DNA from 4 places in the Thalassospira lucentensis genome. Region 1 is predicted to be linked to each of the others. Evidence: predicted binding sites of a transcription regulator. Region 1 holds the regulator's gene; each other region holds the start of a gene.
The links. The regulator PhoB, encoded in region 1, activates phosphate uptake and scavenging genes when phosphate is short. The targets are predictions, from matches to a motif close to TNTCATAAAACTGTCA.
Positions count from the first base shown of each region.

Region 2: R1T41_RS04610 (bifunctional 2',3'-cyclic-nucleotide 2'-phosphodiesterase/3'-nucleotidase) is a predicted target of PhoB. The motif match lies at 1,458-1,473, and genes of this name have one in related genera.
Region 3: R1T41_RS11725 (diacylglycerol/lipid kinase family protein) is a predicted target of PhoB. The motif match lies at 2,559-2,574, and genes of this name have one in related genera.
Region 4: phnD (phosphate/phosphite/phosphonate ABC transporter substrate-binding protein) is a predicted target of PhoB. The motif match lies at 3,413-3,428, and genes of this name have one in related genera.

Region 1 covers NZ_CP136684.1:1,019,645-1,025,183, reverse strand. Annotated here, with positions in the region: gene pstA (phosphate ABC transporter permease PstA) at 1-915, shown strand, start outside; gene pstB (phosphate ABC transporter ATP-binding protein PstB) at 917-1,720, shown strand; gene phoU (phosphate signaling complex protein PhoU) at 1,743-2,465, shown strand; gene phoB (phosphate regulon transcriptional regulator PhoB) at 2,483-3,178, shown strand; gene R1T41_RS05365 (cation:proton antiporter) at 3,240-5,000, opposite strand; gene R1T41_RS05360 (calcium/sodium antiporter) at 5,321-5,539, shown strand, end outside.
Region 2 covers NZ_CP136684.1:856,147-861,685, forward strand. Annotated here, with positions in the region: gene R1T41_RS04610 (bifunctional 2',3'-cyclic-nucleotide 2'-phosphodiesterase/3'-nucleotidase) at 1-1,393, opposite strand, end outside; gene R1T41_RS04615 (MFS transporter) at 1,561-2,847, opposite strand; gene R1T41_RS04620 (helix-turn-helix transcriptional regulator) at 2,986-3,777, shown strand; gene R1T41_RS04625 (GFA family protein) at 3,807-4,166, shown strand; gene R1T41_RS04630 (DMT family transporter) at 4,386-5,309, shown strand; gene R1T41_RS04635 (2-dehydropantoate 2-reductase) at 5,356-5,539, opposite strand, start outside.
Region 3 covers NZ_CP136684.1:2,414,686-2,420,224, forward strand. Annotated here, with positions in the region: gene R1T41_RS11710 (lipopolysaccharide kinase InaA family protein) at 1-332, shown strand, start outside; gene R1T41_RS11715 (glycosyltransferase family 4 protein) at 347-1,456, opposite strand; gene R1T41_RS11720 (UDP-2,3-diacylglucosamine diphosphatase) at 1,453-2,370, opposite strand; gene R1T41_RS11725 (diacylglycerol/lipid kinase family protein) at 2,588-3,550, shown strand; gene R1T41_RS11730 (TldD/PmbA family protein) at 3,560-4,909, opposite strand; gene R1T41_RS11735 (hypothetical protein) at 5,150-5,539, shown strand, end outside.
Region 4 covers NZ_CP136684.1:2,433,890-2,439,428, forward strand. Annotated here, with positions in the region: gene phnE (phosphonate ABC transporter, permease protein PhnE) at 1-627, opposite strand, end outside; gene phnE (phosphonate ABC transporter, permease protein PhnE) at 621-1,433, opposite strand; gene phnC (phosphonate ABC transporter ATP-binding protein) at 1,430-2,227, opposite strand; gene phnD (phosphate/phosphite/phosphonate ABC transporter substrate-binding protein) at 2,297-3,277, opposite strand; gene R1T41_RS11820 (DeoR/GlpR family DNA-binding transcription regulator) at 3,504-4,316, shown strand; gene fumC (class II fumarate hydratase) at 4,468-5,539, shown strand, end outside.

The DNA of each region.
Region 1 (5,539 bases):
CAGCGTGTGCTTGATAATCCGAGCCTGATTGGACAGACCCGCAAGGTCTGGCTGATTTCGGGTGACGATTTTGATATGCTCAACAAGGGTTATATCAGCGCAGATACAGATGAAGGCGACCGTCGCCTGAATGACCAGGAACTCGGCTGGTATGACGCCCTGACCGCCGAAGGCGCTGTTGAAAAGCAGTTTCACACGCGGTTCTTCACCAATGGTGACTCACGCGAACCGGAACTTGCTGGCATCTGGGGGGCCGCGGTCGGGTCGTTCTATACCCTGATTGTGACGCTTCTCCTGTCATTCCCGATCGGTGTTCTGGCCGCGATTTATCTCGAGGAATTCGCTCCGAAAAACCGTTTCACGACTATTGTCGAAGTCAATATCAACAACCTTGCGGCTGTGCCTTCCATCGTGTTCGGTCTTCTCGGGCTTGAGGTCTACCTCAATGTCATGCATCTGCCGCGTTCGGCACCGGTTGTCGGTGGTTTGACGCTGGCACTGATGACCCTGCCGACGATCATCATCGCATCGCGGGCAGCGATCAAGGCAGTACCGCCGTCAATCCGGCAGGCTGCCCTTGGACTTGGGGCATCACCGGTACAGACGGTGACCCATCATGTGCTGCCGCTGGCAATGCCGGGCATTCTGACCGGAACCATCATCGGCATGGCGCAGGCGCTTGGTGAAACCGCACCGCTTCTGATGATCGGCATGGTGGCATTCATCGTTGATGTTCCGGGAGGCGCGCTTGATCCGGCGACGGTTCTTCCGGTGCAGATTTATCTGTGGGCTGACAGTCCGGAAAGAGCCTTTGTCGAGAAAACCTCGGCGGCGATCATGGTATTGCTGGGCTTCCTGATCCTGATGAACGGATTGGCCGTGTATCTGCGCAAGAAATTTGAACGGAAGTGGTAAAATGGCTGTTGTAACTCAAAGCGCAATGACGGCAGAGCCGTCAGTCACTAGCCCGAAAATGACGGCCCGTGACCTTAATCTTTTCTATAGTGACAACCAGGCGCTTTTCGATGTCAATCTTGACATTGTCGAACGTCAGGTTACTGCGCTGATCGGTCCGTCGGGCTGCGGCAAATCGACCTTCCTGCGCTGCATGAACCGCATGAATGACACGATTGACGGTGTCACGATCAACGGCAAGGTGACGCTTGATGACCGTGACATCTATGACAAGGCCATCGACGTTGTTCAGTTGCGTGCCCGTATCGGCATGGTGTTCCAGAAACCGAACCCCTTCCCGAAATCGATCTATGACAATGTGGCCTATGGTCCGCGTATTCATGGTCTGGTGAACTCGCGGGACGAGCTTGACGAGATCGTCATGACCTCGCTTGAACGGGCAGGCCTTCTGAAAGAAGTCAAAGACCGCCTGCCGGAACCGGCGACCGGTCTTTCGGGTGGGCAGCAGCAGCGCCTTTGCATCGCACGTGCGGTTGCCGTTAGCCCGGAAGTCATCCTGATGGATGAGCCGTGCTCGGCGCTTGACCCGATTGCGACCGCAAAGGTCGAAGAACTGATCGACGAGCTTCGTTCGAACTACACCATTGTGATCGTGACGCACTCCATGCAGCAGGCGGCCCGCGTGTCGCAGCGCACGGCGTTCTTCCACCTCGGCAAGCTGGTCGAAGTGGGCGAAACCGATCAGATTTTCACCAATCCCAAGGACGAACGCACCAAGGGATACATCACGGGTCGCTTCGGTTAATTCCGGGCAGGAGTATTATTAGATGGCCGACGAAAAACACCATATCGTCAGTTCGTTTGACGAAGAACTGACCCGTTTGAACAATATCATCTCGCAGATGGGCGGGCTTGCCGAAAGCCAGCTGATTTCTGCGATCCGCGCAATCGTGAAGCGGGATTCGGAACTGGCCGAAAAGGTCATTATTTCCGATCATCGTATCGATACGCTGGAACAGGAAGTACAGGATTTTGCCGTACGTCTTCTGGCCCTGCGCCAGCCGATGGCAGATGACCTGCGTCAGGTGGTGACAGCGCTTAAACTTTCCAACGATCTGGAACGTATTGGCGATCTGGCGAAAAACATTGCCAAGCGCGCGCAGGTTCTCAACCAGGTGCCGCCGATCCGTCCGGTTCAGGTGATCCCGAACATGGCGAAGCTGTGCCAGGAAATCATCAAGGACGTTCTGGACGCCTATATCGAAGGCGATGCGGAAAAGGCCCAGCGTGTATGGGCGCGTGATCAGGAAGTTGACGATATGTATAACTCCCTGTTTCGTGAATTGCTGACCTATATGATGGAAGATCCGCGTAACATCACGGCATCGACCCATCTGCTGTTTATTGCCAAGAACATCGAACGTATTGGCGATCACGCGACCAATATCGCCGAAACGATCTATTACCGGATCAAGGGTGAAGACCTGCCGATGGATACTCGGCCAAAAAATGACGCGGCGAATTTCGCTGTCGTAGAACCGAATGAGTGACACTGGAGCATAGGAAGATGGACCCAACGGTTCTTATCGTCGAGGACGAAGCTGCAATCGTAACCATGTTGCGCTACAACCTCGAACGCGAGGGGATGCAGGTTGTCGAAGCCGGAGACGGTGACGAAGCGTTGAAGATTCTGGCTGAAACCCATGTCGACCTGGTCCTTCTGGACTGGATGTTGCCGGTAATGTCGGGGATCGAGGTTTGCCGCCAGATCCGCCGGAAACCGGAAAGCCGCGATTTGCCGGTGATTATGGTTACCGCGCGTGGCGAAGAAGGTGACCGCATCCGTGGCCTTGATACCGGTGCCGACGATTATGTGACCAAGCCATTCGCGATTGGCGAATTGCTGGCGCGTATTCGCGCGTTGCTTCGCCGATCCGGCCCGGCGCAACCACAGGGGCAGTTGATCTATTCCGATATCGAAATGGATTTGGCTGCCCATCGTGTCAGCCGTAACGGCAAGGCCATACATCTTGGCCCGACCGAATTCCGTCTGCTGCGTTACTTCCTCGAACATCCGGGGCGGGTTTTCTCGCGCGAGCAGCTTCTGAACGCGGTTTGGGGTCCGAACATCTATGTCGAGACCCGAACGGTTGACGTACATATTCGCCGCCTGCGCAAGGCATTGAATGACGTCAAGGGAACGCGCGATGTGATCCGTACGGTTCGTGCCGCCGGTTACGCACTGGATGTCGAAGCCGCCTGATCGCGGTTATTCCGGAAGGTGAAACGAAAAACCCCCATCTTTATGATGGGGGTTTTTGTTTTCAGGTGGTTTTCCTGGATTTTACCGGTTTGGCCGATTTTGATGCCGGATCTTCGGCTTTCTGGCGCGCGGTGCGTGGCGCCAGTTCGTTCATCAGAAGCATATCGGCACGACGGAACTTGGCAATTTCGGTATCGATATCTTCCTGCGGGATGTCGCAGGCGGCCAAAACATGGTCGGACAGGCGCAAACCGGTTTCGAGTACTTCGGGGATGGCGGCATCCGCACCGCTGCGTGACAGGGGACCGATATGTGTGATGTCCTGGGCACGGGCAAAGATTTTCAGATGTGGATAATGCTGTCGCAGCAAGGCGACGGTCTTTTCGGTTGCGTGCGGGTTGCCCATGGCAACGGCGGCAATATGGGCCTGTTCTGTATGGGCCGCTCGGAATGTTTCCGGACGTGATCCATCTGCAAAATAAACCGGCAGACCTTCGGCACGGCCGCGTGAAACCTGCTGGGCATCGGATTCAAGAACGATGAACGGGATATCCTTGGTACGCAGCAGACGGGCCAGAACCCGGCCGACACGCCCGCAACCAATCACCAGAACATGCTTCTGAATGCCATCGGTTTCATCTGAAATTTCGCTGAGCTGATCGTTTTCCTTGGGATGAAGTTTCTGTTCGATCCGGTGGCCCAGTGAAATCAGGGAGGGGGTCAAACCCATCGAAATCGCGACAACCGGGATCAGCATCACGGCGATATCAATCGGAACCGCGCCATTCTGCGATGCCAGTGCCAGCATGACGAAGGCGAATTCGCCACCTGCGGCCAGGCTCATGGCAACCCGGATCGATGATGCCCGGTTAAAGCCGATCAGCAGGGATAACCCGAAAAGGACCGCCGCCTTAACGACCAGCAACCCGATCAGCCATAAAATGATGGTACCGGCCTGACCAATGACGACATTGGCATTCACCGACATGCCGACCGACATGAAGAACAGCGACAGGAAAACCCCGCGAAATGGCGAAATGTCGGCTTCGATCTGATGGCGGAATTCGGTTTCGGCCAGCATCACCCCGGCGATGAAGGCACCAAGCGCCATCGAAAGACCGGCGGCTTCGGTCAGGGTACTGGCAGCCAGAACGACAAACAGGGTGCCGATGGCAAAAAGTTCGGGATTTTTAAGGGACGCAATATAACGAAACAGCCGTGGCAGCAGATAACGACCGGCAAGCAGCAGGACGGCAACAGCGCCGACCCCACTTAACGCACTGATCCATGGGCTGGTTTCGGTTCCGGCCTTGCCTGCGGCCTGCACCATGATCAGGAAGGGACCAACCGCAACGTCCTGCAACAGCAGGATGGCAAGGGCTGCACGGCCGAAACGGGTATGCAGCTGGCGCTCATCGGAAAGCTGTTTAAGGATAATGGCTGTTGATGACAGGGCCAGTGCTCCGGCAATCACGATGGAGGCAGGCATATCGTAATTGATCAGCAGCAATACACCGAACATCACCGCCATCGTGACGCCGATTTGCAGAAATCCAAGGGTGGCAAACCGGCCGCCAATCACGCGCAATCGTTCGCGCGACAGTTCAAGACCGATCATGAATAGCAGAAAGACAATGCCAAGCTCGGCCACCGTTGAAATGTCTTCGCGGTCATTGATCAGACCAAAACCAAAAGGTCCGATGCAAAAACCACCGATCAGAAAGCCGATGATCGAGTTTGCACGTAATTTCTGGGCCAGCGGCACAGCAATCACCGCGGCCGTCAGGACAAGGAACAGTTCGAAAAGAACGCTGTGAGACATGTTGGGATATGCGTCCGGCGCAGATGGGCGTGTAAAGGAAACTCGTTCAAATCAGGATAGCGGAAATACCCCTATGATTTCTATGGAAATTTCGCGTATGCGAAGACATCTGTGGTAGACGACACGTATTAAGAGTAAGCGACCGTGGCGATTACGTTCGGCGTGCTTACCTGTGTGGGAACAGCATCACACAGCCATCCAAAAGGGTTCCGCGGCGGGACGACACGGCTTGCTATTCTGTGTTCGGAATGCCATGTTCCGCTGGCCCGTTAAAGGGCACAAAAATAATCACAATTTTCCCCCATACGAGCAGGCCGACATTGGAACAGTTCATCCCCTATTTGCAGATTATTGGTGGTCTTGTGCTTTTGACGGCCGGTGGCGAGTTCATTGTTCGCGGCGCTGTTGGTCTTGCACTGCTAATGGGTGTTTCCAAGGTTATCGTCGGCCTGACCGTGGTGGCCGCCGGAACGTCGGCCCCGGAATTCGTAGTGTCGCTGAATGCGGCACTTGCCGGTTCGGGGGATATCGCGATGGGG
Region 2 (5,539 bases), 160 kb from region 1:
GATAGATATAAAGATCAGCAACGTTTTTAAGCGCGATCTTGCCTTGGGGGATATCGGTGAAATATTCCGGGCCGCCACGGCCGCCGGCCTTGAAGGGTGCACCCGCCGACAGGATCGGCATGCCGTCATATTCGGATCCCTTCAGGATGCGTTCCAGATACCATTTCTGCGCATTGGTCACGATCTGGATCGACGGATCATCCGCCACCAGCGCAAAGAAGCTGTTGATCGGCGTTGCTGTCGTACCGACACCTTCGCGCATATAGGCAATTGTCGCCTCATGCTCTTCTTTCACCGCCTCGATCACTTCCGGATCGGCATCGACCAGCGGCGTGATATCGCGCCCTTCGCGGTGATAGATCGGACGTGCTTCCGAAAGGCTGTCTGTCACCTTCCATTCACCGGCATCATTGACCGAAAGCGTCAGATCAATAACGCCAAGATGGCTACCCCAAAAGCCCGGCATGACGGCAGCCACACCATTGATCGTCCCCTTGGCAAGGTCAACACCATCAATATCGGCATAGGTATCGGACGGGAAAACCGTATGGGCATGGCCAAACAGGATGGCATCAATGCCGTCAACCTCACTCAGGTAAAAGGTCGCGTTTTCCTCCATGCCTTCGCGCGCCAGAGTCGACAGACCGGAATGCGGCACCGCAATCACGATATCCGCACCCTTTTCGCGCATTTCGGGCACGTATTTTCTGGCCATGTCGACGATGTCTTTGGTCACGACATGCCCTTCGAGATTGGCCTTGTCCCACTGCATGATCTGCGGCGGGACGAACCCGATTACGCCGACCTTTGCCTTGTGCTTTTTGCCGTCGCTATCGGTAAATTCACGATCAAGGATCACATAAGGCTGGAAATACGGTTTGTCATTTTCCGCATCAGCGTCACCGTCATCGGCAAAGACATTGGCACTGACATAGGGGAACTTGGCGCCTGAAAGACTTTTGCCAAGAAAATCGAGACCATAGTTGAATTCGTGATTGCCGATATTGGCCGCGTCATAACCCAGCAGGTTCATCGCCTTGTAAACCGGGTGGACCTCGCCCTCTTTCAGGCCGTGGCGCTTGGCCATGTAATCGCCAAGCGGGTTGCCCTGGATCAGGTCGCCATTATCAATCAGAACGACATTTTCCGCTTCGCCCCGGGCATTTTTCAACAGGGTCGCGACCTTCGCCAGACCAACCGTGTCAGACTCGCCGTCGCGATAATAATCATAATTGACCAGATGCGTATGGATATCGGTGGTTTCCAGAATGCGCAGCGATACCGTGCTGTCGGCCAATGCCGTACCACTGGCAAGCGCCACGGTCAGGGATAAAACAGATCCCGCAAGGACACGACCGACAAAGGTGCGACTGATCGGACGAAAATGTGACATGTGACTGGTTCCTGTTGAAGCGATGCTCATGCTCGAATTTATTATTGTTCGTTTGGTCAGGTTTTGAAGATTTTGCGAAAATACCAAGGCAAACACAAACAAAAACACCCGCACAGGATGGCGGGCGTTTTCAGGATTGAAATTCTGCGCCAGGACGGAACCGCTTTCTACTCCGCCGGCCGCAACATCGGCTGGTGGGATTTGTACCCCATCACCACCTCGTTCCCCGGTTCCGGATCGTGGGGCACATTCAGCGCCAGGATCAGCGAAACCGCCGCCATCGCCGCCCCTGACAGGAACACCGCCGATGGCGATATCAGCCACAACATCCCGAACGCCACCGGGATAAACACCGCGGCAATATGGTTGATCGTAAAACTTACACCGGCCGTCGATGAAATATCGGCCGGATCGGCGATCTTCTGGAAATAGGTTTTGATCGCAATCGCCATCGCAAAGAACAGATGATCGATGACATAAAGCGCCCCGGCCAGCTTGTCGTTTTCGACAAAGGCATAAGACACAAAAACAATGAACAGACCGATATATTCAAATGTCAGCGCCTTGCGTTCACCCCATTTGCCAATCAGTTTCCCGATCTTGGGTGCCAGAACCATATTGATCGCATGGTTTAACAGGAACAGAAGCGTGATGGTTGCGGCGTCATAACCAAACTTCTCGACCATCAGGAACCCGGCAAACACCGTGAAAATCTGGCGGCGCGCCCCACTCATGAAGGTCAGCGCGTAATAAAGCCAGTAACGTTTGCGCAGGATCAGCTTCTTGGTCTGCGGGTGGGCATCGGCAAATTTCGGAAACGCCATCCATGCAAATACAGCGGCGATAACCGTCAAGGCCCCGCCAAACAGATACACATACCGGTATTCAACATTCAGCAATTCCAGCATCGCCCAGACAATGCCAAACATCACCAGCGATGCGACCGATTTCGCCGAAAGCTGCCGGCCCATCACCATCGCGGTGCGTTCCTTTTTCACCCATTGCAACGACAATGCCTGCTGCATGGTTTCAAAATAATGGAACCCGATCGACATCAGAACCGTGGTGCAATAAAGCCCGACGACAGTGGGGAAATAGCCCGAAATCGCCACCCCGATGCCCAGCACCAGAAGCGAGATCAGCGCAAAGGTCTGCTCGCGCAGGATGATCAGCACAAAAATCGCGGTAAAGGCCATAAAGCCCGGAATTTCACGCAACGACTGCAAAATTCCGATCTCGCGGCCGGTAAAATCCGCCATCTCGACCGAAAAGTTGTTCAAAAGCGCCATCCAGGTCGAAAATGACAGCGGCATCGCCGCCGCCATGAAAATCAGCAGCACCTCCGGGTTGCGCCATCCCTTGTGCGCAACAGCCGCACCCGACAGATCGGGATTGCCCGGCACCTCGATGGGGGCGGCGTGGGTGCTTGTTTCCGGTGGTAAATCCTTGGACATGATGTCTCCCCGCACGGAACCGGTGGCAATCGGGGCACGTGCTTTTATCTGTTTGATTGGAATGTCTTCAAACTAGCGTTGCGGCATACGTCTGTCTTGCGATAATCTGCCATCATATATTGCAAACAGGACATTCTCATGGATGGATCACGGGATATCTCGAAATATCCGCAACATTCCCGTCCCCGGCCCGATCATTTGCCGCGCCCGGTTTATGTCCGCATGAGCGACCTTCCCGCCGGTTACAGTATCGGCGCGCACAGTCACGACTGGCATCAGCTGATTTTTGCCATCGAAGGTACCATGACCGTCACCACCGCGGCTGGCATCTGGGTCGTCCCGCCCCAACGTGCGGTCTGGGTGCCGCCCGGTGTTGAACATGCTGTCGCCCATGCCACCTTCACCCGTGCGCGCCATATCTATATCGATAAGAATGCACCGGTTGAATTGCCTGATCGCTGCACCGTACTGGAAGTAAGCCCGCTTCTGCGCGAACTGATCCGGGCCGCGACCGAAATCCCGATTGAATATGACGAAGCCGGTTCGGATGGTCGGCTGATCCACGTGCTGCTTGATCAGCTAAAACCACCCAGAAACGATAACCTGCATCTACCCGCCCCCAAGGACCTGCGTCTGGCGCGCATTTGCGAACAGTTGCAGGCCAATCCGTCCGATAACCGGACTCTTGATGAATGGTCACGTGATTGCGGTGCGTCGTCACGCACCTTGGCCCGGCTGTTTCAACGCGAAACCGGCATGCCGTTTCGCGACTGGCGGCAAAAGCTGCGCCTGCTTTACGCGCTTGAAAAACTGGCCCATCATCGACCGGTTACCGAGGTTGCCCTTGATCTCGGCTATGAAAACACCTCGGCCTTTATCGCAATGTTTCGCAAGGCAACCGGCAAAACACCGGGCGGATATTACCGGTAACAAATAAACAGAACAGCAGGAGGAAACCCATGAGCGAGAAATCATATACCGGCGGCTGCCAGTGCGGTGCCGTGCGCTATGCGGTCGACAAACTCGATCTTGACCACACCATCACCTGCAATTGTTCACGCTGCCAGAAACTTGGATCGGTCCTGGCCTTCACGCCGCGCGATAATTTCGTGCTGAAATCAGGCGAAAGCAATCTGACCGAATATCTGTTCAATGCCAGAAAGATCAGTCACCAGTTTTGCAAAACCTGCGGCATCCAAAGCTTCGCTTATGGCGAAATGCCCGACGGTGCCAAAATGGCCGCGATCAATGTCAATTGCCTTGACGATGTCGACCCGCGCAGCCTGACCCCGCATCAAGTCGATGGCAAAGATCACTAATAGCCCACTCACAATCCTCATTCCCGCGAAGGCGGAAATCCAGGTGGCAGCGCAGGAACACATGACAAGTTGATTTATCGACTGTTCGCGATCCCAACACCGACCACTGAGTTTCGCTCCACCCTGATATGAAAAAAACTCAGTATTTCACACGGCTTATTCGGGTTACTGCTTGATTGGCGGGACATCCTTCCCGCGGAATGCAGGATGATCCCGAAAATGGGCAGTGTATGGTCCGGGATCGGCTTGCGGCTTGCCGCCACCGGTCTGTTTGCAGTGATGAGTTTGTTTGTGCGTCTGGCCTCGTTCGAGGCACCGGTCGGGCAAATCATGTTCTGGCGAAGCTCCGTCGCCCTGATCCCTATTGTCCTGTATCTGATGTGGCGCCGCCAGTTTCCGCGTGGCCTTCGCACCGCCCGCCCGTTCGGTCATCTTAAACGCAGCACATTCGGCCTTGTGTCGATGTTCTTTTCGTTTCTGTCGCTGGCCTATCTGCCGCTCGCCCTCGCCACCGCACTTGGCTTCCTTGCCCCACTTCTGGTGTTGCCGGTCGCGATGATCATGTTGCGCGAAAAGCCCGGCATGGCGGTCTTCACCGCGACCTTTGCCGGATTTGGTGGCGTGTTTCTGATGCTGTGGCCGACATTCTCGACACCGGGCATTGATACAGGTGTGCTGATCGGCATTGGGGCCGGTCTTGCCATGGCAGTCACCACCGCCTTTGCCAAGGTCCAGATCAAGGCCTTGACCAGTACCGAATCATCAGGCACGATTGCATTTTATTTTGCCGTGATCTGCTCGCTTGGCGGGTTGCTGACCCTGCCGTTTGGCTGGGCCGATCCATCGCCTGAAATCCTGATGTGGCTGATCGGGGCCGGACTTACCGGCGGTCTTGCCCATATTTTCATGACCGAGGCACTGGCACGTGCGCCCGCATCCACATTGGCAGCATTCGAATATACAGCAATGATCTGGGCCCTGCTGCTTGATGTCACGGTGTTTGGCCTGCTGCCCGAACCGGTTTCCCTGTTTGGTGCCTTCCTGATCGTGCTGGCAGCCGCCATCGTGATGTTTGGTGATCGGCTCGGTGTGCCGGTCCCCAAACCCGATATCGCCGCGGCACAGGCCAAGCAGGCGGAATAACGCGGACAATCCGGAAAATGACCGGTCGACTCATCGGATGCCGGGATCAGTCCCGGCGTTCGCGCAACTTCGTCATCGCATGCAGTGCAAGATTGGTCGGTGTTGCAATGCCAAGCTCCGTCCCCTTGCGCACGATATAACCGTTCAGGAAGTCGATCTCGCTGGTTTTGCCGCGCGCCAGATCCTGTGCGGTGGATGAATATTGCCCCGGCATGGTTTCGGCGATCTTT
Region 3 (5,539 bases), 1.4 Mb from region 1:
AAGAAGATCCCAACAAACGCATGCCATTGCCCGACGCGCAGGCGCGCGATGTCCTTCTGTTTCTGTTTTCCATCCAGCGCGGCTTCAAACGTCGTACTGATCTTTTGCGTGCCGGATGGCGGGCATATCTCGTGGTAACCGGCATGACCGCGCCGCAAATGAAACCGCTGTCTCATATCGTGGGGGTTATTCGACCGGTTTACATCGCACTGAAACCGTTCCGTCGCTGGCTCGGGACGGATGCGATCAATGCGATGCTGGCATATGGCATTCTGCGTCGAAGCCTGCGTGGCAAGGATGCCCCACAGGACGTTTCTCCGGTCGCCAGATAAAACACCGGCGCAGATTACTGCGCCGGTTGTTCCACGGGCATGGCGATTGCCGGTTCCACCGATGCTTTCACCTCGGTGATGTCTTCAACAGTCAGACGTTTGGCTGCAGCCCCGTCAAACCCGCCCGAAAACGGTGCCAGATTGTGCAGGAACTGGTTGGCTGAATTGCGCCAGCTATATTGTTCCGCCAATGCACGGGCGTCTTTACCGTCAAGCTCAAGGGCTGCCATGGCGGCTTCGCGAAGGTCGGCGTCAATCGCGCCTGCCTTGGTCCCGCGCACGATATCGGCTGGTCCCTGAACCGGGAATACCGCAACCGGGGTTCCCGATGCCAGGGCCTCAAGGATAACAAGGCCGAAGGTATCGGTTTTGCTCGGGAAGACAAAAACATCTGCTGACGCAAAGGCGATTGCCAATTCCTCGCCGATTTTTTTGCCAAGGAACTGCGCATTCGGATATTTCGATTTCAGTTCCGTCAGTTGCGGCCCGTCACCGACAACGAATTTTGTCCCCGGCAGGTCAAGATCCAGAAAATGTCCGATATTCTTTTCAACCGCCACCCGGCCAACAAACAGCCAGTGCGGTTTGGGGAAATCCCCGAAACTTGCATCCGGTCGCGGCTTGAACAGGTTAAGATCGACACCGCGTGACCAGATATTCAGCTTGTTAAAACCGCGATCCGCCAGTTCTTCGCGAAGCGATTCCGTGGCCACCATGACCGATTGTGATTTGTTATGGAACCGCCGCATCCCGCGATAGGAAATCGAAAGCGGCAGGCGCGTCCGCGCATGCAGATATTCCGGGAACCGGGTGTGATAGGCCGATGAAAACGGCAGTTCGCGTTTCAGGCAATAAGCGCGTGCCGCCTGACCCAGCGGGCCTTCGGTTGCGATATGGATGGCAACCGGCTGCAGGGCATCAATCATCCGGGCAAGCTTGCGTTTGGCAAACAGAGCCAGTCTGATTTCCGGATAGGTAGGGCAGGGGATCGTCCGGAATTGATCGGGCGAGATGATATGGACATCGTGCCCCATCTCGCCCAGTTCGTTGCGCACGGTTTCAAGGGTGCGCACTACTCCATTTACCTGGGGGTACCAGGCATCGGATACGATCAATATTCTCATGCGGTCTTTCCAATCGGCGTGCCGCTGTTCTTTTTGGAACTGCGGGACGCGGTGCGGGTACTTTCCCCGGCAATCCGGAACAGCGACATCAGCTTGCCAAGTCCAAGGGACGGCGCACTGGCAGCATCGCGGCCGGGTTGGGAATGTGTCATCGCCATCTGGCGCATATCCGCCCAGTAAAGCAGTTCAAGTTTTCCGGTCTTGTCTTCGACAAGCGCGGTGCAGCTTTCGACCCAGTCGCCGTCATTGCAATACAGCACATCGCCAATCATCCGCTTTTCGGCGTGATGTATATGGCCGCAAACCACGCCATCCACCTTGCGTTTGGCGGCTTCGTGCGCGACGGCATTTTCGAAATTGCAGACGAACTGGACCGCGTTCTTGACCCGGTTTTTAAGATAGGCCGATAGCGACCAGTATCCGTAACCCAATCGGCGGCGAATGCCGTTGTAGTAACGGTTCAGGACAATTGCGAGGTTGTAGGCCGTATCCCCAAGATAGGCGAGCCACTTGGCATATTTGACGACACCATCAAACTCGTCGCCATGAATGATCAGAAGCTTTCTGCCATCCGCCGTCTCGTGAATGTCGTTCATCTTGACTTCGACATGCCCGAAGGTCATGTCGACAAACTCGCGGGCGAATTCATCATGGTTGCCGGGCACAAAGATGACCTTCGCGCCATTTTTGGCCTTGTCCATGATTGTGGTGATCACGGCATGGTGGCTTTCGGGCCAGTACCAGCTTTTCTTAAGCCGCCAGCCGTCAATGATATCGCCAACCAGATAATAGGTATCTGCCGTTACTTCATTGAGGAAATCCAAAAGAAGATCTGCCTGACATCCACGTGTTCCGAGATGGACGTCTGAAATCCAGACCGTGCGGTAATGCGGTTGCAGCGTCATCGCTGTCATTGCCGCTCCTCCGTATCCTGCCATAAGGACGGCTGGAATCCGACGGTTTTACATGCCGGATACTGTCCCCAACCAGTAATTGTTTAAAACAAATGGCGCGAATATATAACCCGTTCATATAAATTTATCGGTTCTGTCAATATCCTGTTACATATTTCATTTTGTATAAAGGGAACGCGAAAGTAATGTTTCATTTTTATTTCGAAAGTTTTTCGCAATGACCCATGACGGGGTAACGGTCATCTTCAATCCGCGTGCAGGCGGAAACAAACAGCGGTTCCTTTCAAGCATTTTACAGAAGGCTGGCATAAAGGTTGAATTGTTACAGACAACCCATCCCGGTCATGCCCGTGAACTGGCGCGCAAGGTTCGTGCCCATCAACGGCTTTTTGTTGCCGGCGGGGATGGGTCGCTGAACGAGGCCCTGAACGGTTTGCTTGATGCGCAGATCGAAGGCCACGAAGTCCCGCCGCTTGGCATCATTCCGCTGGGAACGGCCAATGTTCTGGCGGTCGAGGTCGGGCTTGAAATCCGCGCGCAGGCAATTGCCGATTACATCAACAACCCGGCCCAGGTCTGGGTACGGCCCGGTCTGGTCAATGGCCGTGCGTTCTTTTTGATGGTCGGCATGGGGGCGGATGCCGATACCGTCGCAAATGTGTCGCTAAAACTTAAAAGACTGATCGGCAAGGGGGCATATGTTATCGAAGGGCTCCGCAATATCATCTTTCCGCATCACCGCGATTTCGAGGTTAATATCGGGCGCGAACAATATCGCGTCGCCGGTGTGGTTGCGACACATGCCAAGCATTACGGCGGGGCGTTCGTTATTTCACCTGATGCCAAACTGACCGATAACAGCCTTGATGTCGTGCTGATGCCCGGAAGCGGCTTTATGGCGCTGGCGCGATACGGGATTGCTTTGACCCTGAATCGGTTGCACGCGCAAACCGATGTATCGGTCGTACAGACCGAACGACTGACCATCACCAGCCATTGCGGCCCGGCACCCTTGCAGATTGACGGCGAAAGTGCCGGCAAGCTGCCATGCGAAATCAGCCTTTCACCCTATCCGGTACGGGTTATGGTGCCACAGGCCTATGCCGACCAATGCAATGGCCGCCAAAACGAAAACAGGGATGCGCAAAACACACCCCTGTTGCAAATCGCCGCAGATTGATTTTCGAACTTATTGCCCGGCCAGCGTCATGCCATCAACCCGGATTGTCGGGGCATTGGTGCCGTATTTGAAGGTCAGGTCATTGGCCGGTACGGCCGTTTTGAACATGTCTTTAAGGTTACCGGCAACCGTGATTTCGGAAACCGGATAAGCCAGTTCACCATTTTCGATCCAGAAGCCCGATGCACCCCGCGAATAATCGCCGGTCACGCCATTAACGCTGCTGCCGATCATCTCGGTGATGTAAAGGCCCTGTTTGATGTCCTTGATCATGTCGGCGGGCGATATGGTGCCCGGTTCCATGTAAAGGTTGGTGGTCGACGGTCCCGGCAGGCTTCCGGCACCGCGCGATGCGTTGCCGGTTGATTTCAGGCCAAGCTGGCGGGCCGATCGCAAATCCATGATCCAGGTTTTCAGAACGCCATTTTCAATCAGATGGCGCTTTTCGTTGGCAACACCTTCGGCGTCAAACGGTTTGGAGCGCAGGCCACGCTTGCGGTGCGGATTGTCAATGATGTTGATCCCCGGCGCAAAGATTTCCTTGCCCATGGCATCCAGAAGGAAACTGGTGCCGCGCGCAATGCCCGATCCGTTGATTGCACCGGCCAGATGCCCGACGAGGGATGCGGAAACGCGTGGATCATAGATTACCGGGACCTGCGTGCTTTTGACCTTGCGCGGGTTCAAACGTTTCAGGGTCTTTTCGGCGGCCTTAAGGCCGATATCGACCGGATCGCGCAGATCGGTCGAAAAGACCGCACTGTCATAGTCATAATCGCGTTCCATGCCGGTGCCGGTTCCGGCAAGGACGGATACGGAAATGTGGCTGCCGCTGCCGGCATAGGAATTGGCAAAGCCGTTGGTCGCGGCAAGCGTGATCTGATGGGTTCCCCAACCGGCGTCGGCGCCCTCGGAATTGGTGATGCCTTCAACCGACCTTGCGGCTTCTTCACAGGCGGTGGCCCATGCAATCAGCTTTTCCTGGCTGACTTCACCCGGCTCGCAAAGCTCAAGCGCCTCGACGTCAAATGTTTCGGCCAGTTCGGATGGGTCGGCAATGCCGCAGAACGGGTCCTCGGGGGCGTTTTTCGCCATGGCGACGGCGCGCTCGACCAGTTCTTTCAATGCGCTTTCGCTGGTGTCGGATGACGACACAACTGCCTGCTGCTTGCCGATCAGAACACGCAGGCCAAGATCGGCACCTTCGGATCGTTCAAGCTTCTCCATCTTGCCCAGTCGCTGGGATACCGAAAGTGACGTGCCTTCGACATAAACGGCATCCGCATCGTCGGCACCCGCCTTTTTTGCACGCGCCAGCAGGTCGGTGATGCGATCGAGTGTCATGTCGGTTTTGGGCATGGAAGCTCCCTTTGATCGGAATGTGGTTTCCTATGGTTATAGGCAGGCTGATCGCTTTTCGCAAAGGGCAAGAAAAGGCAATCGCTAGAAAGACCCAACCAGATACCGTCTGACGCACATTTGAATGAACCATTGAGCGAAAGCCGATCTTTGGTCATTTTTTCTTCGCAAGTTGCTATTATGACCTGAAATCCGAACCGGGAAAAACCGGAAACCTGTAAAAAATGACGGGAAACATACGTGCGAAACCTGTTTGTGGCAACACTGCTTCTGGGCACTTCCCTGACGATGTTGCAAGCTGATGCGCAAGAAGCCGAAACTGCGGCACCAAACGATATGGCGGCTGCACCGGTAACGGCCAATGATCTTTATCGCGAAATGCGCATTCAGGCTGGACAATATGCCGCGCAAAACCGTCATCAGGTTCTTGTCGGGGATTTTACCTGTGACGATGTCAATGACCAGATCGTCGGCTGGGTGGATCGTGACAATCCCGAAGGACCGTTTTTCGATGTCCTGATGGTGACCAATCACAAGGGGCAGGCGCATTCCGAATTAAAGCAGATTCCGTTCGCCCAGTCCGAACAATATGCCCTTTGCATTGACGATAAAACCGCCCCGCCGGTCATG
Region 4 (5,539 bases), 1.4 Mb from region 1:
CACCGCAAAGAAAGTCGGCATGACCTGCGGCACAACCCCGTAAATCAGGATTTTGAACCGCGATGCACCGACGGACTCAAGCGCCTCGATCGGGGCCCGGTCGATTTCCTCGATCGCCTCGCCCAGCAATTTGCCGATGAAACCGATCGAACGGAAAATGATCGCAAGAATACCGGCCATCACGCCGGGGCCGAAAATCGCAACAAACAGCAGCGCCCAGATGATGGTATTGACCGACCGCGACGACACCAGAATAAACCGGCCAATCCACAGGGTCAGCTTGTTGGGCGTGGTGTTCTGGGCCGCGATCAGGGCAATCGGCAATGAAAGGAACACCGCAAAGAACGTTGCAATCGTCGCAATATTGACGGTTTCAAGCAACGTGATGGCGATCATTTCCCAATCATTGAGGGATGGCGGATACATGCGCGAAAAAAGATCGCCCATTTGTTTCGGGGCATCCCAAAGCCACGGCCAGATGATGTTGATCGTCGAAAGCGACCAGACCGTTGCCAGAACCACGCCGCCATACATGGCAAAGCGCAGCCAGCGTTGTTTGGGGGTATAGCGTGACCATTCGCGTTCGGCGATGGCGTCCGGCCCGGCATTTTTTGTTGTCGTTACCATATGTTCCTCCGGATCCGGCCGCTTATGGCTTCGCTGATCAGGATGACGCCGATAATGCAAAGCGTGATCGCAAGCGCGAAGTCATAGTCATAGCGCCGAAACGCATTCATCAGGGTCGATCCGATCCCGCCCGCGCCAACAATGCCAACCACGGCAGATGCACGCAGGTTGCTGTCAAGCTGATAGATCGAAAGACCGATCTGGCGGGGCATGATTTGCGGGATCACGGCATAAAGCATGGTGATGAATGTCCCGCCCCCGGCCGCCCGGATGGCTTCAACCTGGCCCCAGTCGATTTCCTCGATCCGCTCGGCCAGCATTTTGGCAACGAAGCCGATGGAATAGATCGTCAGGGTCAGAATCCCCGCCAGCGGACCAAAACCGACCGCCTTGACGAACAGGATGGCAACGATCACCGGATGGAAACTGCGCGCGATAATGATCGTGGCTCGCCCGACGTTATAGAGCCATTTGGGCGCAATATTGGATGCGGCGGCAAAGGCAATCGGCACGCTCAGCATCACACCGGCAAGGGTTGCAACGATGGCGATCTTGATGCTTTCAAGAAAGCCCTGCAGCACCAGTTCACCCCGGATCATGTCCGGCGGAAAGGCGCCCTTGAAAATACGGATGGCGCGCGGAATGCCTTCCTGAATACGTTCCCAGTTAAACGGCAGGCTGGTGACCGCCCACACGACATAGGCCAATACGCCAAGGATGATCGCCCAGCGTATCGCCGGATTGGCGATAAAGGGCGGCTTTTTCCATGTGCGATGGCCCGTTGTTTTTTCAACGGAACTGGTCATTGCGATACAACCTCGCGCAGGGATTCCGGATCGCCGGTTTCGCCACGTTCTTCTGCCGGAACCCCGGCATAGATTTCATCCATGGCATCCTGGGTAAGATCGGTCGGCACACTGTCAAAGATGATGCGGCCAAACCGCATGCCGACGATACGCTGGGTATATTCCTTGGCCTCGGTGACATTGTGGATATTGATCAGGACCGGCAGGTGCAGCTCGGATGCCAGTGCGCGCAGCAATTCCATGATCTGTCGGGATGTTTTGGGGTCAAGCGACGCCGTCGGTTCATCGGCCAGCAGGATTTCGGGTTCCTGCATCAAGGCGCGAACCACGCCGACGCGCTGGCGTTCGCCGCCCGATAATTCATCGGCGCGTTTGTTGGCATAATGGGCAATGCCGACACGTTCCATCAATTGAAACGCACGATCAATGTCGCTTTGGGGGAAATTGCGCGTCATGGCGCGCCAGGCCGGAACATATCCCAACCGTCCCGACAGAACATTTTCCATAACCGTCAAACGGTTGATCAGGTTGAAACCCTGAAAAATCATGCCGATACGGCGACGCGCCAGACGCAGATCGCCGCCGGACAAAGTCGTCAGTTCGGTGCCGTTAAGGTCAATTGAGCCCGATGTCGGTTCGACCAGACGGTTAATACAGCGCAAAAGCGTGCTTTTACCCGCACCCGATGCCCCAATGATGGCAACGACGCTTTCGCCGGGAACCTCAAGGTTCAGGTCCTTCAGAACAGCCTCATCCTTGCCATAGCGTTTGACCAGATCTTTGATACGCAGCATCACGATACCTTGAAAAAAGACTACCGGGATCGAAAACCGATCCCGGCAGAAGCAGTTTGAAAGAAGGGATTACTTCAGGTTGTCCGGGGTGTATTTCACGCCGTTGGCAGCCTGGATTTCACGAATAACGTCCCAGTCTTTCTGGTAGGTGACAGGAACGAATTTCGATACGCCTTTGAATTCTTCGCCAAGGGCGGTGCCCTTCATGTCGAAGGTAAAGAAGGCTTCCTTGATCTTTTCGATCAGTTCCGGCTTCAGGTTATAGGCATAGTTGAACGAAGTGGTCGGGAAAGGCTTGCTTTCATAGATGATTTTGACTTCGTTCGGATCATAAAGGTCGCGCTGGACCATGCGTTCGACGACTTCGGATGCAACCGGTGCTGCGTCATAGTCACCGGCAACAACGCCCAGGATCGACTGATCGTGCGAACCGGAATAGACGACTTCGTAATCCTGTTCCGGAACGATGCCCTGACCCGGAAGCAGTGCGCGCGGTGCAAGGTTGCCCGAGTTCGATGTCGGCGAGGTGTGCGCAACGCGCTTGCCCTTCAGGTCCTCGATCTTGTCGATGCCGCTGTCAACGCGGGTATAAAGCTGCAGCGTGTAACCGAAACGGCCATCATCGCCACCCATCAATGCGAACGGAACCGCACCGGCAAGGTTAACTGCAAACGGGGTCGGACCGGTCGAGAAACCGGCAACATGCAGGCGGCCGCTACGCATGGCTTCGACTTCGGCCGAGTTCGACTGAACCGCAAAGAAGTGAACGTCCTTGCCGGTTACTTTTTCAAGATGTTCAAGGAACGGCTGCCAGATATCGGCATAAACCGCCGGGTCTTCGACCGGGGTATAGGCAAACACGAGGGTGTCCGGGTCAACCTGCTGATCGGCGGGCGGTGCATCGGCAACCAGATCGCCATCCATGTCGCAATACATCTGATCAAGATCGCCACGTGCGATGCAATCATCGGCCTGTGCAAATGCCGTGCTGCTGCCAAAGCTCATCATGCCGATGGCGGCAAGCAGCGTAGAAACTTTCAAAATGTCCATTTTTTTCGCATGTGAAAACATGAGACAGAACCTTTCTTCCCTGTAAACGCGGGCTTAATGCCGGTTTTAAATGTGGTTTTGTTGTTTTTGTTGTTGCTTTTATCAACATTATAAAGTGGCAAAAAGTTTGAAAAGCAACATAAAACTGTAACAATCGGTTACAAAAATAACTGCTAACCTTATCCAAAAGTGGTGCGGGCTAGGCTATTCAGGGGAGAGAGGCTCTTTGCGTATCGGAAAAAAGGAACGGCAGCAGCGCATTCTTCAGGAACTGCAAATTCATCCGCATGTGAGAGTTGCCACATTGGCGGAACGATTCGATGTGGCAACTGAAACAATTCGCCGTGATCTCGACGCGCTAAGCGACGATGGCCTGATCAAACGTGAATTTGGCGGTGCATCCGCACAGCCCATGGGCCATCAGCCCGATCTGGCCCAGCGCCAGATGACCGCGGTTGCCGGGTTCGAACGGATCGGCATCATGGCGGGCAACATGATCCGGCCGGGTGATGTGATCATGATCGATGCCGGGTCCACCGTCAGCCAGCTTGCCCCCTATATGGCCCAGAATCCCGGCGCATTGCGGCGCACGGTTCTGACCAATTGCTATGCAGTGGTGCATGGCATGGGCGAACAGGCGGTTATTGACGATGTCATCATGTGTCCGGGGCAGTTCGATCCGCGCGAAAATGCGGTCTACGGCAATGATACGATTGAATTCCTGCGCCGTTTCCACGCCAACAAGGCCTTTATCGGCGCATCGGGTGTTGCATGGCAGGGGTTCAGTGACGTTAACCGTCGGGCGGTTGCGGTCAAACGCGCCATGATGGAACGGTCCGATGAAACCTGGCTGATGGTCGATCACACCAAGTTCGATCAGCGTTACCTTGAAAACATCGCACCGCTTGAAGCCCTGACCGGGGTGATCACGGATCGTTTGCCGCCTGAAAAACTGCTGTCCCATCTGGATCGCATCGGCGTTCAGATTGTCGCATGGCAGGACAATGTTTCCGCAGATCAGGGGGCAATCGCCGGCTGATATTTTATCGCTGGCGATAAAACTGCATTTTTTCAACACAGTGACTTTGCGCGAACGATCATTTGCGCCCATATTCGGGATCGGCAAAACGTAATTGCCAGCCGGGTTCCCGCCCCGGTCAGTATGCTTTCTGACACGGAGGATTTCTATCGTGACCAATCCAGTGACCACCCGCACCGAACAGGACACCATGGGCAGCATCGATGTGCCCGCGGACCGGTATTGGGGGGCGCAGACCCAGCGATCAAAACAGAATTTCCGCATTGGCGGCGAACGGATGCCCGATGCATTGATCCGGGCGTTCGGGATACAGAAACTGGCTGCCGCGCGCGCCAATGCTGCCCTTGGCAATCTGGATGCGAACCTTGCCGAGGCAATCGAGGCCGCCGCGCGCGAAGTCGCCGATGGCAAGCTGCTGGATCACTTCCCGCTTGTCGTCTGGCAGACCGGCAGTGGCACCCAGACCAACATGAATGCCAACGAGGTCATCGCCAACCGGGCCTGCGAAATCCTTGGCAAGCCGATGGGCAAACGTGATCCGGTCCATCCCAACGACCATGTCAATCGCGGCCAGTCATCCAATGACAGTTTCCCGGCGGCCATGCATATCGCCGCCGTGGTCGAGATCGAAGAATGCCTCAAACCGGCTCTTGCCCATCTTCGAAGTGCACTGGATGCCAAGGTCAAGGCCTTTGCCGATATCGTCAAAATCGGCCGCACCCATATGCAGGATGCTGTGCCGCTGACCCTGGGGCAGGAATTTTCGGGCTACGCCGCCCAGATCGCCCTTGGCCTTGATCGCATTGATGATGCACTGGTCCGGCTTCGCAAACTGGCGCAGGGTGGGACTGCCCTTGGTACGGGCCTGAATGCGCCAAAGGGTTTTGACGTCGAATTTGCCAAACAGGTTTCGACGATCACGGGGCTTAAATTCGAAACGGCGGCCAACAAATTCGAAGCCCTTGCCGCCCATGATGCCTGTGTCGAGATGTCGGGTGTACTGAACGTTCTGGCGACGTCGCTGATGAAGATCGGCAACGATATCCGTCTGCTGGGGTCCGGCCCGCGTTGCGGGCTTGGTGAACTGGTCCTGCCCGCGAACGAGCCGGGATCATCGATCATGCCGGGCAAGGTCAACCCGACCCAGGCCGAAGCCCTAACCATGGTCTGCGCTCAGGTGATCGGCAACCATGTGGCAGTCACGGTCGGCGGTTCGAACGGTC